One region of the Pseudarthrobacter sp. W1I19 genome, then DNA from elsewhere that is predicted to be linked to it. Evidence: predicted binding sites of a transcription regulator. Region 1 holds the regulator's gene; the other holds the start of a gene.

Evidence for each region. The regulator LexA, encoded in region 1, represses DNA repair genes until DNA is damaged. The targets are predictions, from matches to a motif close to TCGAACANNTGTTCGA.
Region 2: a site for LexA is predicted at 5,570-5,585, ahead of QF038_RS21565 (shikimate dehydrogenase). Genes of this name have one in related genera too.

The regions. Positions count from the first base shown of each region.
Region 1 covers NZ_JAUSZR010000001.1:2,789,939-2,797,609, forward strand. Annotated here, with positions in the region: gene hisB (imidazoleglycerol-phosphate dehydratase HisB) at 1-239, opposite strand, end outside; gene QF038_RS13100 (histidinol-phosphate transaminase) at 300-1,418, opposite strand; gene QF038_RS13105 (LysM peptidoglycan-binding domain-containing protein) at 1,488-1,856, opposite strand; gene lexA (transcriptional repressor LexA) at 2,225-2,959, shown strand; gene QF038_RS13115 (ATP-dependent DNA helicase) at 3,023-5,080, opposite strand; gene hflX (GTPase HflX) at 5,073-6,653, opposite strand; gene QF038_RS13125 (class I SAM-dependent methyltransferase) at 7,081-7,671, shown strand, end outside.
Region 2 covers NZ_JAUSZR010000001.1:4,655,858-4,663,528, forward strand. Annotated here, with positions in the region: gene QF038_RS21540 (ABC transporter permease) at 1-421, opposite strand, end outside; gene QF038_RS21545 (ABC transporter permease) at 414-1,355, opposite strand; gene QF038_RS21550 (ABC transporter substrate-binding protein) at 1,375-2,931, opposite strand; gene QF038_RS21555 (MFS transporter) at 3,172-4,491, opposite strand; gene QF038_RS21560 (IclR family transcriptional regulator) at 4,719-5,546, shown strand; gene QF038_RS21565 (shikimate dehydrogenase) at 5,679-6,560, shown strand; gene QF038_RS21570 (bifunctional sugar phosphate isomerase/epimerase/4-hydroxyphenylpyruvate dioxygenase family protein) at 6,560-7,671, shown strand, end outside.

The DNA of each region.
Region 1 (7,671 bases):
ATGGCTACATCCTCCACAGTGTGGTGGACGTCGATGTGGGTGTCCCCGGTCGCCTTCACCGTCAGGTCGATGAGGGAGTGCTTGCACAGCGCGGTGAGCATGTGGTCGTAGAACGGCACTGACGTGTCGATGTCCGAGACGCCGGTACCGTCGAGGTTGATCTCCACGAGCACAGAGGACTCGCTGGTGGCACGCTCCATGCGCGCCGTCCTGGCCGCAGTGGATCCGGTGGAACTCATGGTCAAGTGTCCTTTGGGAAGAAGGAGTGGTTCAGGGCGTCCAGCGCCAATACTTCCAGTCTAGGCGGGAAGCGTGGCCTGGCCGGCAAGGATGCTTTCCAGCGACGTGAGGAAGGCTGTGGTTTCAGCCTCAGTGCCGGCAGTGACGCGAAGATGGCCCGGGATCCCGACGTCGCGGATCAGCACACCTGCGTCGAGCAGCTCCTGCCAGACCTGGTGCGGGTTCTCGAGCCCGCCAAAGAACACGTAATTGGAGTCCGAGGCGGCGGGCTTCAGGCCCATCCTCGTCAGCTCTGCCACGATCCGGTCGCGCTGTTCCTTGATGTCCTCAACGTCGGCCATCAGGGCCTCGCGGTGCTGAAGGGCTGCCAGCGCGGTGGCCTGAGTGATGGCGGAAAGGTGGTACGGCAGCCGGACCAGGCGCAGGGCATCGGTGACCTCGGGGGCTGCGGCCATGTAACCGAGGCGCGCCCCGGCAAGGGCAAATGCCTTGCTCATGGTGCGCGAAACAATCAGCCGTTCACGGCCGGGCAGGAGGGTGAGGGCACTCGGCGTGCCGTCATGCGCGAACTCGTGGTACGCCTCGTCCACGATGACAATCGTCTGGCTGGCTTCGCCGGCCTCGTACACGGCCTCCACCACGTCGAGCCCCAGGCCGGTTCCGGTGGGGTTGTTCGGAGAGCAGAGGAAAACAATATTGGGCTGCAGTTCCTTGACCTGCAGGGCGGCCGATTCGGCGCTGAGGCCGTAGCCCTCCGCCCGGTCACCCACGATGTATTCAGTGTCCGTGCCGCTGGCCAGCAGCGGGTACATGGAGTACGTGGGGGGGAAGCCCAGCGCGGTGCGGCCGGGTCCGCCGAAGGCCTGAAGGATCTGCTGGAGTACCTCGTTGGAGCCGTTGGCCGCCCAGACGTTCGACTCATCAAGTCCATGCCCCAGGTACTCCGCCAGGGCCTTGCGCAACTCGGTGAATTCCCGGTCGGGGTAGCGGTTGAGGCCTGCGGCAGCTTCCGTCACGGCGGCACTGATGGCTGCGCGGACGTCCGCGGGCACCCCGTGGGTGTTCTCATTGACGTTGAGGAGGATGGGGACATCCAGCTGGGGCGCGCCGTAGGGGGTCAGCCCACGAAGGTTGCTGCGGAGGGGGAGCCGGTTCAGGCGCTCTAGCTGGTCATTCACCTGAACAGTTTAGTGCCCGTGCAGGAGACCGGAAAATGTGACGGTGCCCTGTTCGCGCTCAGCGTGCAGCTAGCGCGTGGGCACGTACAGCTGCTGCCCGGGGTGCACCGCTCCGGCGCTCAGGTTGTTGAGCTGCACGATGTCCGCCACGACGTCGCGCGCATCCCGCTCCGGGTCAACGGTTCCGGCAATGGCCCACAGCGACTGGCCCGGCTGCACGGTGACGGTGACCGTGGGGGTAATGGAAAGGTCTGCGGCGGAATCCGAGGCCTTGGCCGGCGAGTTGAAGAAGCCTGCCAGGGAGAGCAGCAGAGCCGCCAGCAGGACCAGGGGGATGCCGATCAGAACCACCTTCCCCCGGCGGGTGAGCCGCAGCGGCGGCTGGGGCGCGGGACGGTCCGACTGCCGGCGGGCCCCCTGCGACAGAAGTTGATGCACCGAAAGAAGCTGCGGACGTGAACCCTGTGAAGCAGATGTAGCTGACATGAACTGAGCCCTCCTGGACCTGACTGTGCTGCCCGATGTCCTTCCCAGCGGCCCCCGATGCGCCCGGAACTGATCCGGATCTTCGAGTGGCTTCAAGCGGAGTAGAACAAATGTTCGAACTTTGCTTTCTCTGTTTTAGCACTTATCGACGAATAATGTCGAGACTCGCTAGAACAAATGTTTGAAAATGCCCTGTGGCTGGCCTAGCTTTGAAGACAAGAACAACCACCTCTGAAGTTGATCAGCAGGGTCTGACAATTGCGGCGGCTACTCCGGGTCCGGGCCGAAATGCCGGGGCAAGATGAAAGGCATTGGCGAATATGGCAGCAGCAGCCGCCGGGGGCAGGGCAACCTCCCAACCGAAGAAGACCGCCAAGGGCCTGACGCCGCGGCAGAAGAAGATCCTCGAAACCATTCAGCGCTCGGTCAATGACAACGGCTATCCGCCGTCCATGCGGGAAATCGGCGATACCGTGGGGCTGGCGAGCCTCTCCAGCGTCACCCACCAGCTGTCGCAGCTGGAAAAACTCGGCTACCTCCGCCGCGACCCGAAAAGGCCCCGCGCCATGGAGGTGCTGATGCCCCTGACCCTGGACGGGGGTGCCCCCAAGCCTGCATCGGAGCCGTCCGCCCTTTTGCCGGGCACCAGCGCAACAGTGACCCAGCTTCCCACCGCCATGGACACCGCCATGGTTCCCCTAGTGGGCCGGATCGCCGCCGGCGGTCCCATCCTTGCCGACCAGGTGGTGGAGGATGTCCTGGCGCTCCCCCGCCAGCTTGTGGGCCAGGGGGAACTGTTTATGTTGAAGGTGGCCGGCGATTCCATGGTGGACGCCGCGATCTGCGACGGCGACTGGGTGGTGGTGCGGCGCCAGGCAGACGCCGCCAACGGTGATATCGTCGCGGCGCTCCTGGACGACGAAGCCACGGTCAAGACCTTCCGCCAGCGTGACGGCCACACGTGGCTGTTGCCGCAGAACACCCAGTACGAACCCATCCTGGGCGACCACGCCACCATCATGGGCAAGGTCGTCTCTGTTCTCCGCTCGCTCTAGGCAGCGGCATCAGCCGTTTGCCGGCAGCGCGAAGGCGCTGCCGGCATTGTGAAGGTGCTGCCGTCAGGCGTTCTCCCCTGCCAGCCGTTCAAGGGCCGCGATCGCCGTCTTCCGTTCTGTAGTGGGCCAGAAGGGCGGCAGGGCCCCGCGAAGGAATCCGGCGTACCGTTCGGTGGCCAGCCTGGAATCCAGCACTGCCACCACGCCCTTGTCCCCGGTGGACCGGATCAGGCGTCCGGCGCCCTGGGCCAGGCGGATCGCAGCGTGGGTGGCCGAGACGGACATAAAGCCGTTGCCACCCGCCTGCGCCACAGCACGGGACCGTGCAGTCATCAGGGGGTCGTCCGGCCGCGGGAATGGAATCCGGTCGATGACCACCAGCCGGCAGGACCCGCCCGGAACATCCACGCCCTGCCACAGCGACATGGTGCCGAACAGGCAGGTATCGGGTTCGTCCGCGAACTGCTTCACCAGCGCCGTCATGGTGGAGTCGCCCTGGCAGAGGATGGTCATCCCCAGCTTCGGCCGCAGCGCGTCGGCTGCTTCCTCCGCTGCCCGCCGCGACGAAAACAGGCAGAGCGCACCGCCGTTGGACGCACGGATGAGTGATTCGAGTTCGACCAGTGCCTCCGGGGAGACTCCGCGGCCGGGCTTGGGAAGGTGGCCTGCGACGTAGAGGATGCCCTGTTTGGGGTAGTCGAAGGGCGACCCCACATCAACACCGGTCCAGCTGGGTGCGCCCTCGCCTACGAGGCCCAAGCCGCCCGCTGCGGGCTCAAAGGCCGAACCGATGGCCAGGGTTGCCGAGGTCAGCACCACGGTATGCCCCGCGAACAGGCCTTCACGCAGCCGCCCGGCTACGGACAACGGAGCAATGTTGATCAGCGCAGGAGCCGTGTCATCGGGCTGCGAATATCCCTGTTGCGGGTCAAAGGAGCTGGCGCGGGAGAACCACACCACTTCCCTGTTCTCGCGAGCTGCCAGGAGGCGTTCGCAAAGTTCCAGGATGAGCATCAGCCGGGAGCGCGCAAGCTGCCGCCCGCCGTCGGCCGTTGTACTGCTGTCCCCCTTGGAATCAGACAGTGCGGCCCGGCAGGCCTCACGCAGCTGGTCCACGCAGTCCAGCTGCTCATCGTTCAGGCCGTTCGGCAGCAGCCCGTTGGCAACGCCCGTCAGGGCCAACTCCAGGTTCGCGGCGGCGGCATTGAGCGCGTCCACGGTGATGGCCGTGTGCTTGCGGGCGCCCGCCGCGGCGGCGTGGACCATGGCCACCGAAAGCTGCCCGGAGACAGCGCCCGTCACCCTGTCCTGGAGTTCATGGGCCTCGTCGACTACCACCACGTCATACTCAGGCAGTACGGCCAGTCCTTCGAAGGCGCTGACCGCGAGCATGGCATGGTTGGTGACCACAACGTCGGCTTCGGCGGCATTCTGGCGGGCCAGTTCGCTGAAGCATTCCGCCGCCATGGGGCATTTCTGCGCTCCCAGGCATTCCATGGACGTGACCGAGACCTGCCGCCAGGCGCGGTCCGTGACGCCGGGCAGGAGCTCATCCCGGTCGCCGGTGGTGGTCTTCTCCGCCCACTCCCGCAGCCGGACCACTTCCTTGCCCAGCTGGGAGGAAGGACCGCCTACGGCCGCCGCAAAGTGCGGGACGCTGGTGTCCTCCCCCAGGGAGAACAATTGGCCCTCGGCGGGCTCCTCGGAGGGGAAACCGCCTTCGAGCTTGTGCAGGCACACGTAGTTGGACCTGCCCTTGACCAGTGCCACCTTGACGGGCCGGTCCAGGGCGGGGGTGATGGTTTTCAGGAGCCGGGGCAGGTCCCTGCCCACGATCTGGGTCTGCAGGGCAAGCGTTGCAGTGGACACCAGGGCCGGCTTGTCGCTTTCCAGGGCATGCGCGATCAGGGGTATCAGGTATGCCAGCGACTTTCCCGTGCCAGTGCCTGCCTGGACGAGGAGATGGTCGCCTGTTTCGATGGCCCGGGCCACCTGCCTGGCCATCTCGTGCTGGCCGCTGCGGCTTTGCCCGCCCATGCCCGCAACCGCCCGGTCGAGCAGCTCAATCACGAACTGCTCGCCGGGCGTGGTTGTGGCTTCGTCAGCCACCGCCTCAGTCATGGGTGACGAAGGATTCCAGTTCAGCCGCGAGGCCTTCCCGGACTTTGACTACTGCCCGCGTACCGGCTTCATCGTGGTCGACGCTGATGATCTCGGCGTCCGATTCGTGCAGCTTGCTGACCAGGTCTCCCCGGTCGTACGGGATCAGCAGGTCAAGCTTGACGGACGGCCGCGGGATGGCCTCGCTGATGGCCTGCAGCAACTCGGGAATGCCTTCCCCCGTGCGGGCCGAAACCACAACGTGCCGCGGTTCGCGCTGCTTGAGCCGTTCCACCACAAATGGATCCGCGGCGTCAGCCTTGTTCAGCACGATGATTTCGGGCACCTTGCGGGCGTCCACTTCGCTGAAGACCTTGCGGACTGCCGCAATCTGGCCCTCAGGGTCCGGGTGCGAAACATCCACCACGTGGAGGATCAGGTCAGAGTCCGCCACTTCCTCCAGCGTGGAGCGGAAGGCCTCCACCAGCTGCGTGGGCAGCGACCGGACAAAACCGACCGTATCGGCCAGCGTGTAGCCGAGGCCGTCAGCGGTTTCGGCCTTCCGGACCGTGGGATCCAAGGTGGCGAACAACGCGTTCTCCACCAGCACCCCGGCGTCCGTCAGGCGGTTCAGCAGCGAGGACTTGCCGGCGTTGGTGTACCCGGCAATGGCCACCGAGGGCACCTCATTACGACGGCGGTTGGCGCGTTTGGTCTCACGGGCCGGCTTCATCGCGGCGATTTCCCGCCGCAGCTTGGCCATCCGAGTGCGGATCCTCCGGCGGTCCAGTTCGATCTTGGTTTCACCAGGACCACGCGAACCCATACCGGCCGCGGCGCCACCTACCTGGCCACCGGCCTGGCGGGACATCGACTCGCCCCAGCCGCGCAGGCGCGGCAGCAGGTACTCGAGCTGCGCCAGCTCCACCTGGGCCTTGCCTTCCCGGCTCTTGGCGTGCTGGGCGAAAATGTCCAGGATCAGCGCCGTCCGGTCGATCACCTTGACCTTGACGATGTCCTCAAGGCCACGCCGCTGGGACGGCGCCAGTTCGGCGTCCACCACCACGGTATCGGCGCCGGTGGACAACACGATGTCCTTCAGTTCCAGCGCCTTTCCTGAGCCCAGGAACGTTCCCGGGTCCGGCTTGTCGCGGCGCTGCACCAGGCCGTCGAGGACCTCGGAGCCGGCGGTTTCGGCCAGGGCGGCGAGCTCGCGCAGCGAGTTTTCCGCATCGGCGAGGGTGCCCTCAGACCACAGGCCTGCAAGGACTACCCGTTCCAGCCGCAGCTGCCGGTATTCGACTTCGGTGACGTCTTCGAGTTCGGTGGACAGGCCTGCCGTGCGGCGCAGGGCGCGGCGTTCCTCGAGATCCTGCTGGTCGCCGTCGTAGCTTGTATGTTCTTCATCCAGGCGGGAAATTGCCTGGGCTTTGCCCAGTACCGCTTTGCCGTCCCCGCGCGGCGTTGCGCCTGGCGTGCTGACGGTCTTGGCCGGTACGTCCTTGGAGAGAATCCGGTCGATCACGGCCTGGATTTCCTCAGGGCTCATGTCCTGGGCGGCTGGATCGGATCCGGTGTTGGGCTGGCTGGTCATGGTCTCCTTTGAAGGTTCGGCATTTCCAGAATAGTGCCGATTGCTGGTGATTGGGGAAGTATTCGCGCTGGGCTGACGGCCTGCGGTCATGGAGTTCTCCTGGTTTGTCCCGCCGGGCGGCAAGCAGCCCGGCGCGTGGGGGGCCGCCTTCCGGAGGCGGCATGGAGGGAGGTGCCGGAGCAGCGGCGAAAGGGGCAGCAGGAGGCTGACTTTCGAGTATTGTCCGGCGGCCGGAGCAAACGCGTGGGCGTGGTCCGGTGCACATGTGCGGAAGGCGGAAATGCCTGCATCGCTGTGGGACAGTTTCTTCGGGACGGGCGTGGCCCGTGCCGGCTACTCGAAGATCAGGAACATGCCTTCTACCCTAACAGAGCCGCCCCATGTGCAGTTTCCCATTACGCTGCAAGGGGAACTACTCTGGCCAGTTATGGAGTCCGCTCACTATTTCAGTTCATCCCCCGCCGGCCCGTTTACCCGCAAGCCGCTCACGGTGGAACTGGCAGGGGAAACACGCAGGCTGCAGACTTCAAGCGGCATCTTCAGCCCGGACGGCATCGACAAGGGAACTGCAGTGCTCCTCGCCGAGGTCCCTGCTCCGTCGCCCACCGGCAACCTGCTGGACATCGGCTGCGGCTGGGGTCCGATTGCGCTGACCATGGCCCTCCGGGCGCCGCATGCGCAGGTTTATGCGGTGGATGTGAATGAACGCTGCATCGCCTTGACCAACGAGAACGCGGCGGCACTGGGGCTGTCCAACGTTGTGGCCGGCACACCCGATGCCGTGGATCCCGAGGTGCGTTTCGACACTATCTGGTCCAATCCGCCCATCCGGGTCGGCAAGGACGAACTGCACTCCCTGCTGAAGCTGTGGCTGCCCCGGCTGGCTCCGGGTGGCACGGCTTGGTTGGTGGTGCAAAAGAACCTCGGCTCGGACTCACTGCAGCGCTGGCTCGCGGCGGAACTCGATGATTCCTTTGCCGTGACCCGGGAGTCGACGTCCAAGTCGTTCCGGATCCTG
Region 2 (7,671 bases), 1.9 Mb from region 1:
TTACCGTCAGGGCGAGCAGCAGCGGCCCGAAGCCCGTGCCCAGCGCCGCCACGATGAACAGGGCCACCACCATTTCCGGCAGCGCAAGCAGGACATCGTTGGTGCGGGTCAGGAATTCATCCACCCAGCCCCTCCGGCGCGCGCTCAGGATCCCGATGGCCACGCCGAGCAGGCACGTCAGCACCGTGGCCAGCGCCGCCACGGACATGGAGAACTGGCCGCCTTCGAGGATCCTGCTGAGGGTGTCCCGGCCCAGGTTGTCCGTTCCCAGCCAGTGCTTTGGCGACGGCGCGGCCAGGCGCTCCGCCAGGTTCTGCTCCGCCGGGGGATAGGGCGAGATCCAGGGTGCCAGCAGCACCGCCAGCACAATGACGGCCAGGACGGCGGCGGCCACGGTGGAAACGGTAAACCGGCTACGCAAGGGTTCCTCCCACCGTGCGGCTGAGGAACCGGTGGACGAAGTCGGCCAGGGTGGTCACCCCGACGGCGAGTGCCACCACAACCACCACACCCCCCTGGGCGAGCGGGATATCGCTGTTCACCACGGCGTCGAAAAGCAGCCTTCCCATCCCCGGTACGGCGAAAATGACCTCCACAATGACCGATCCGCCGAGCAGTCCGGCGAACCATACGGCGAACAGCGTGGACAGCGGCACCAGGCCATTCGGCACCACATGGCGGAGGATCGCCTGCCCCTGGCTCAGGCCGCGGGCCCGGGCCGCCGGCACATGCTCTGCCGCTGCTGCATCGATGATCCCGGCGCGGACCGCCGAGGTGAAGAAGCTGATGGGCCGCAGCGCAAGGGTCAGGGCCGGCAGCACAGCGGAGGAGAGGTCGTTCCAGCCGGCCGTGGGCAGGACTGACATCTTCAGGGCGAAGACCAGGACCAGCAGGGGAGCCACCCAGTACTCAGGCATGGCGATCAGGGCCTGGGTCACCGCCGTGATGGCCTTGTCTGCAACGCTCCCCGGGCGCAGTCCGGAAAGAATCCCCAGGGGCAGTGCCACGGCCGCGGCCAGGACCAGTGACATGGTGACCAGGCTGAGGGTTACGGACAGCGCCGGCAGCACCTGCTCCGCCACGGGTGTGCGGCTGACGAAGGACAGGCCCATGTCACCGCTGAAGAAATCCCCGAGCCACCGGAAGTACTGGACGGCCAGGGGATCGTTCAGGCCGAGGCTTTCGCTGAGGCCCTGCACCGCAGAATCTTCGACGGCGTCGCCCGCCACGCGTGAGCGGATGATCTTCCGTACCGGGTCCCCGGGCGTGAAGTACGGGATCAGGAAGACCGCAAAGGAGGACACCACAACGGCGGCCACCAGGGTGGCCGTCCGTTTGGTGATGAACTGCAGCATTCGCGGCGGGCTTCGGGAACTAGGACCGGGCCTTGGCGGTCTTTGCCGTCAGGACGTAGCGGGATAGCGGGTCCTGGACGTAGCCCAGGACGTTGGTGCGGATCGCGTCCGTGGCCTGCTCATTGACCAGCCAGGCGTTGACGGCCTTGTCCTGCAGGATCTGGCCGGCCTTGGCGTAGAGCTTGTAGCGCTCGCTGGTGTCCACGGTCTTGGCGGCGTCGGCGATGATCCGGTCGTACTCCGGGTCGCAGAAGTGGCTCAGGTTGTAGGTTCCTTTGCAGGTGTAGTCAGCGGTGAGGAAGCCGATGGGGTCGGCGATGTCGATCAGCCGGTTCCGCTGGCTGAGGAGCATGTCGTAGTTCCCGGCCAGGACATCCGGCTCGGCCGAGGCGTATTCCTTGGATGTGATGGTCACCGGGATACCGATGTTCTTCAGGTTTTCCTGCACCACGGCGGCAACATCCGCGAACTCGGCACGCTCCACAATGGCAATGATCTCGAGGGGCCGGTCCGCCGTGTAGCCGGCACTGGCGAGCAGCTTGCGGGCTTCCTCAACATTTTGCTGCTGCTTGTCCTGATTCCCGCCGGCCCAGGGCTCGGACGGGGCGAACGGTCCGGTGGCCGGAAGTGCTGCGCCTTCATAGACACTGGCGGCGAGGGCGTCGAGGTCCAGCGCGTCGCGGATCGCTTTGCGGACGTCAACATTGTTCAGCGGAGCGCGGCCATTGTTCATGTACATGGTGGCAGTGCGGGGGGAATCGGCACCCAGGACGGAGACGCCGTCGTCCGCTTTCAGTCCGGCGAGGCTGGCGACGGGGATGGACAGCGAGATGTCCGCTTCGCCCGTCTGCACCTGGGCGGCACGGGTGGGGCCGTTGGTGATGAACCGGACCTCGGCGCCGGCAAGCTGCACGTCGCCGCCCCAGTAGTTCTCGTTGCGGTCCAGCGTGAGGGACTGCTTTGCCTTCTCCGAGACGGGGGTGAAGGGTCCGGTGCAGTGCTTGAACGGGTCCAGGCCTTCAGCCTTGTAGGCGGCCGGGGCCAGGATGCCGGTGTTGACGCTGGCCAAACGGTACGGCACCAGCGGGTTCTCGGCCGGGGTGCTGACCCGGACGGTCTGCGCGTCCACTGCGGTAACGCTGCTGATCATGGTGCGGTTGAAAGCGCGCGCCGGAACCTTCGCGTCCAGGACGTGGTTCAGCGCCGACACCACGGACTCGGCGGTGAGGTCGGTGCCGTCCTGGAACTTGACGTCCTGGCGGATGCTGAAATCCCAGTCCAGGGGTGAGGACTGCTTCCATTCGGTGGCCAGCGATGGCAGGACCTTGCCCTCGGCCTGGTTGTAGGTGGTCAGGGTCTCCAGGCAGCCGGAGAGGGACAGGATGTACGCAGCATCCGATTCCACGGCCCAGTTGGCTACCGGTGCGCGGAAGTTGTCCACCACGATCCGCTGGCTGGTGTCCGCCGCAGCGCTGGGCTGGGTGGACTGGGTCTGGGTGCCGCTGAACCCGCAGCCTGTCAGGGTGAGGGCAGCGGCCGCGGCCAGAAGGACGCGGGGACGGAGGGAGGAGCGCACAGGAAACCGCCTAGCAGGGCTGCCGCGGGGAAGGGCAGGAATAAAAAGGGGACGGACTTAGGGTAGCCTTCCCTTCCGCCAAAGCGTGAATTGATGAAGTTGCTGCCCAGCCGCGGGGAGGCGGAGCGCGCTGGTGCCGGAACAGCCCGGTTAATGAAAAGGAAAGCCCGCCATTTGGGGGAATGGCGGGCTTTCCGGTCTAAAAACCGGGCTGGATTGTTTCTCCGGACCGGCGAAGTGCTACTTCAGGCCGAGCTGCTTGGTGGGGATCTTGTAGGACTCCTTGGCGGTCAGCGCGGAGACGGCGGCCACCACGCAGATGGCGGCGGTGAAGATGCTGATCTGGACCCAGCCGCCGGGCTTGATGCCGCCCATGGCCGCCACGATGGCAGGTGCGAATCCTGCCATCAGGAAGCCCAGCTGGGTGCCGATGGCCAAGCCGGAGAAGCGGACCTTGGTGCTGAACATCTCGGCGTAGAAGGACGGCCAGACGGCGTTGGAGGCGGCATAGCCGCAGGAGAAGAAGCCGATTGCGGCCAGGAACATCAGCGGCACGCTGCCGGATTCCAGGCTGAGCAGGAACACGGGCGTCAGGGCTGCGCTGGCAAGGGCGCCGTAGATGTACACGGGCTTCCGGCCGATCTTGTCCGCGAGCATGCCGAACAGCGGCTGGGTGCCCAGGGCCACCACGTTGGCGGCCACCACAAGCCAGAGGGTGGTGGTGCCGTCCACGCCGGCAACGGTCTTGGCGTAGCTGATGGCGAGGGTGCCAAACACTGTGGAGACGGCGGCGATGAAGGCGCAGCAGATCACGCGGAGGACGTCGCGCCAGTGGCCCTTGAGCAGGTCGGCGACCGGGAGCTTGGAGATCTGGGCCGTCTTCTGGGCTTCCTCGAAGGCCGGCGGCTCATGCAGGGTGCGGCGGATAAAGAACGCGACAATGACCACGACGGCGCTCAGCCAGAAGGGGATGCGCCAGCCGATGCCGTACTTGATCTCGTCCGGGAGGGCCAGGACGGGGATGAAGACGAGGGCGGCGAGGATCTGGCCGCCCTGGGTGCCGGTGAGCGTCCAGGAGGTGAAGAAGGAGCGGCGGTTGTCCGGAGCGTGTTCCAGCGTCATGGAGGAGGCGCCGGCCTGCTCGCCTGCAGCGGACAGGCCCTGGCAGAGCCGGGCGAGGACCAGCAAGGCCGGAGCCCACCAGCCGACGGTGTTGAAGTCCGGGAGGCAGCCGATCAGGAAGGTGGAAGCGCCCATCAGGAGCAAGGTGAACATCAGGACCTTCCGCCGGCCCACCCTGTCGCCGAAGTGGCCCAGGATGACGGCGCCCACGGGGCGTGCCACGTAGGCGAAGCCGAAGGTGGCGAAGGACATGATGGCCGCATTCGCGTCAGCATTCGGGAAGAAGACCGTGGGGAAGATCAGGGCGGCGGCGGAACCGAAGATGAAGAAGTCATAGTATTCGACGGCGCTGCCCAGGAAGCTTGCGAGGGCTGCCTTCTTCGGCGTCCCGGCCGGGGCAACAATGCCTGGCTCAGCGGACGGAAGTATCTGGCTCATGGAGTTCCTTTGATGTGACGACTTTGTCGCGGATGGATCGGGGGCTTCAGCCGGCATGCCCAGGTGTTGCCTTGGGCGGCACGGCTGCAGTGGCGGGAGAACCCGGGCAGTAGCCACATGGTGGGAGCTACTTGTGCGATACAGCAATGATGGCTGTGAGGGCAGTCACTTGTCAATAAAATAATCATCTAGTAGCAATAGCTCTCACAATGTGGCAACATCGAGGTATGAGTGTGAACCAAACCACAGCGCCCGATGATGTTGCCGCTGACGAAGGCCCGGCCAAAACAGGGCGCTCCGCTGACCGTACGGACATGGTGGGCAAGGCCCTGGGCCTGTTGGTCCTCCTGGGCGATGAACCCCGCGGCGCGAGTGCTGCGGAGATCTCCCGCCGGGCCCAGCTGCCCTTCAGTACCACGTACCGCCTCCTCGGCTCCCTGACGCGGGACGGCTTTGTGGACTACGAGCCGGATGGCCGCCGCTACCATCTGGGCCTGCGGATCTTCCAGCTGGGCCAGCGGGTTTCCAACCATCACGGCTTCGCCGGAACCGCCCTGCCTGTCCTGCGCCGGGTGACCGAGCAGACGGGGGAGGCCACTATCCTCAGCGTCCGGGACGGCCACCACCATCTCACGGTGAACAAGGTGGACGGCCCGCAAATGTTCCGGGTGACCAGCGATCCCGGCCACCTGGGCTCGCTCTCCACCACCGCCGTCGGCAAGGCGCTGGTGGCGTTTGCGGAGGACGCCGAGCGGGAAAAGCTCCTGGCGGAGCTTCCGCTGGAGCCCCTCACGGAAAAATCCATCACGGACCGGGATGCCTTCCGTGCCGAAATCGAGCTGGTCCGCCGCCGCGGGTTTGCCGTGATGGACGAGGAGAACGAGACGGGCATGCGGGCCGTGGCCGTTCCGCTGCTCAACAGCCAGGGGCACGCGTTCGCTTCGCTGGCCACTGCAGTCCCGGTCTTCCGCCTCAGCCTGGAGGGGTTGGAGGCGCACGTCCCGCTGCTGCAGGAAGCCGCGGCTGAGCTCGCTGCCCGCCTGCCCCAGCGCTAGCCGCCGCCCTGTTTGTTCGTATCTAGAACAAAAGTGCGAAAAGTGAACAAATGATGTACCGTAATTTCCATCACCCCGGCAGTGCACCTCCGCAAGGAAGCTGCCCGGTGCCGTATCAAAGGAGCTGCACGGATGAGCAATCGAACTGAGTCCTACCTGGTGGGACTGGTCGGCGATGGCGTGATGCCATCACTCACCCCGCCCATGCACGAACGCGAAGGGGACGTGCAGGGCCTGCGCTACCTGTACCGGCCCATCGACCTGTTGGAGCTCGGCCTTCCCGGCGAATCCGTGGGCCAGCTGCTCCAGAGCGCCCGCAGCCTTGGCTTCAACGGCCTGAACATCACCCACCCCTGCAAGCAGCTGGTCCTGCAGCACCTGGATGAGGTGTCGCCGGACGCCCTGCGGCTGGGTGCGGTCAACACCGTGGTGATCGAGGACGGCCGGTTCGTCGGCCATAACACCGACTTCTCCGGCTTCGCCGCAGCCCTCGCCGCCGGACTTCCCGGCGCGAAGCTGGACCGCGTGGTGCAGCTGGGTGCCGGTGGCGCCGGCTCGGCTGTCGCCTACGCCCTGCTCACCGCCGGGGTCCGCCACCTGGACCTGGTGGACATGGACGCCGCCCGTGGCGCTGCCCGGGCCGCCGAGCTGGCCGGGTTCTTCCCGGACAGCACCGTGGCGGCACGTACGACGGCGGAGCTGCCGCAGCTGATGCCCCTTGCCAACGGCCTGGCGCACTGCACTCCCGTGGGCATGGCCGCCCACCCGGGGCTCCCGCTGGACCTGGACCTGCTCGAGTCCCGCCACTGGGTGGCGGACATCGTGTACCGCCCCATCGACACCGAGCTGGTCCGGGGCGCCCGGGCCAAGGGCTGCGAGGTTCTTGACGGCGGCCGGATGGCAGTGGGCCAGGCCGCCGACTCCTTCCGCATCTTCACGGGCCTGGAAGCGGACCCGGACCGGATGCGCAGCCACTTCCTGGAGCTTGTGGCGGCCGAAGAGGTGGCCGCCTGATGCGCACCGGAATCGCCACCGTCTGCCTGTCCGGCACGCTCAAGGAAAAGATGCAGGCTTGCGCGATTGCAGGCTTCGACGGCATCGAGATCTTCGAACAGGACCTGGTCACCTCTCCGCTGAGCCCCGAGGACGTGCGGACCATGGCCGCCGACCTCGGCCTGGGATTGGACCTCTACCAGCCGTTCCGGGACTTCGACGGCGTCACCCCGGACCTGCTGAAGGCCAACCTCCGGCGCGCCGAGGCGAAGTTCAAGCTGATGTCCCGGCTGGGCATGGACACCATCCTGGTCTGCTCGAACGTGGCAACAGCCACCATCGACAACGATGGCCTCCGCGCCGAACAGCTCTCCGAACTCGCGGGACTGGCCGGGGACCACGGCGTCAAGGTGGCGTACGAGGCCCTCGCCTGGGGCAAGTACGTCAACGATTACGAGCACGCCTACCGGTTGGTGGAGATGGTGGACCACCCCAACCTCGGTACCTGCCTGGACTCCTTCCACATCCTCTCCCGCGACTGGGACACCGCGCCGATCGAGAAGATCAACGCGGACAAGATCTTCTTTGTCCAGGTGGCGGATGCCCCCAAGCTCTCCATGGACGTCCTGTCCTGGAGCCGGCACTACCGGGTGTTCCCGGGCGAAGGCCAGTTCGGGCTCGCCAAGTTCATGGGCCATGTGGTCCGCGCCGGCTACACCGGCCCGGTGTCACTGGAAGTCTTCAACGACGTCTTCCGCCAGTCCGATCTCGAACGCACCGCCGTGGACGCCATGCGCTCGCTGATCTGGCTGGAGGAGCAGAGCGCCAAATGGCTCGCGGGGAACGGCCCGGAAGGTGCCGCAGGCGCCGCCGCCCGCCGTCGTTACCCCATGGAACTGGCCACACTGCCCAAGGTGAGTGAACCGGCAGGTTTCAACTTTGCCGAGGTCAAGGCGGACAATACCGCGCAGCTGGAGAAGCTCCTGGGGCAGCTCGGCTTCGCCTTCGAGGGCCGGCACCGCACCAAGGACGTCCAGCTGTGGACCATGGGCCAGGCGCGGGTCATCATCAACGAGCAGGCGGCCACGCACGCCGAGCCGGCCATCGCCGCATTGGGGTTCGACGTCGATTC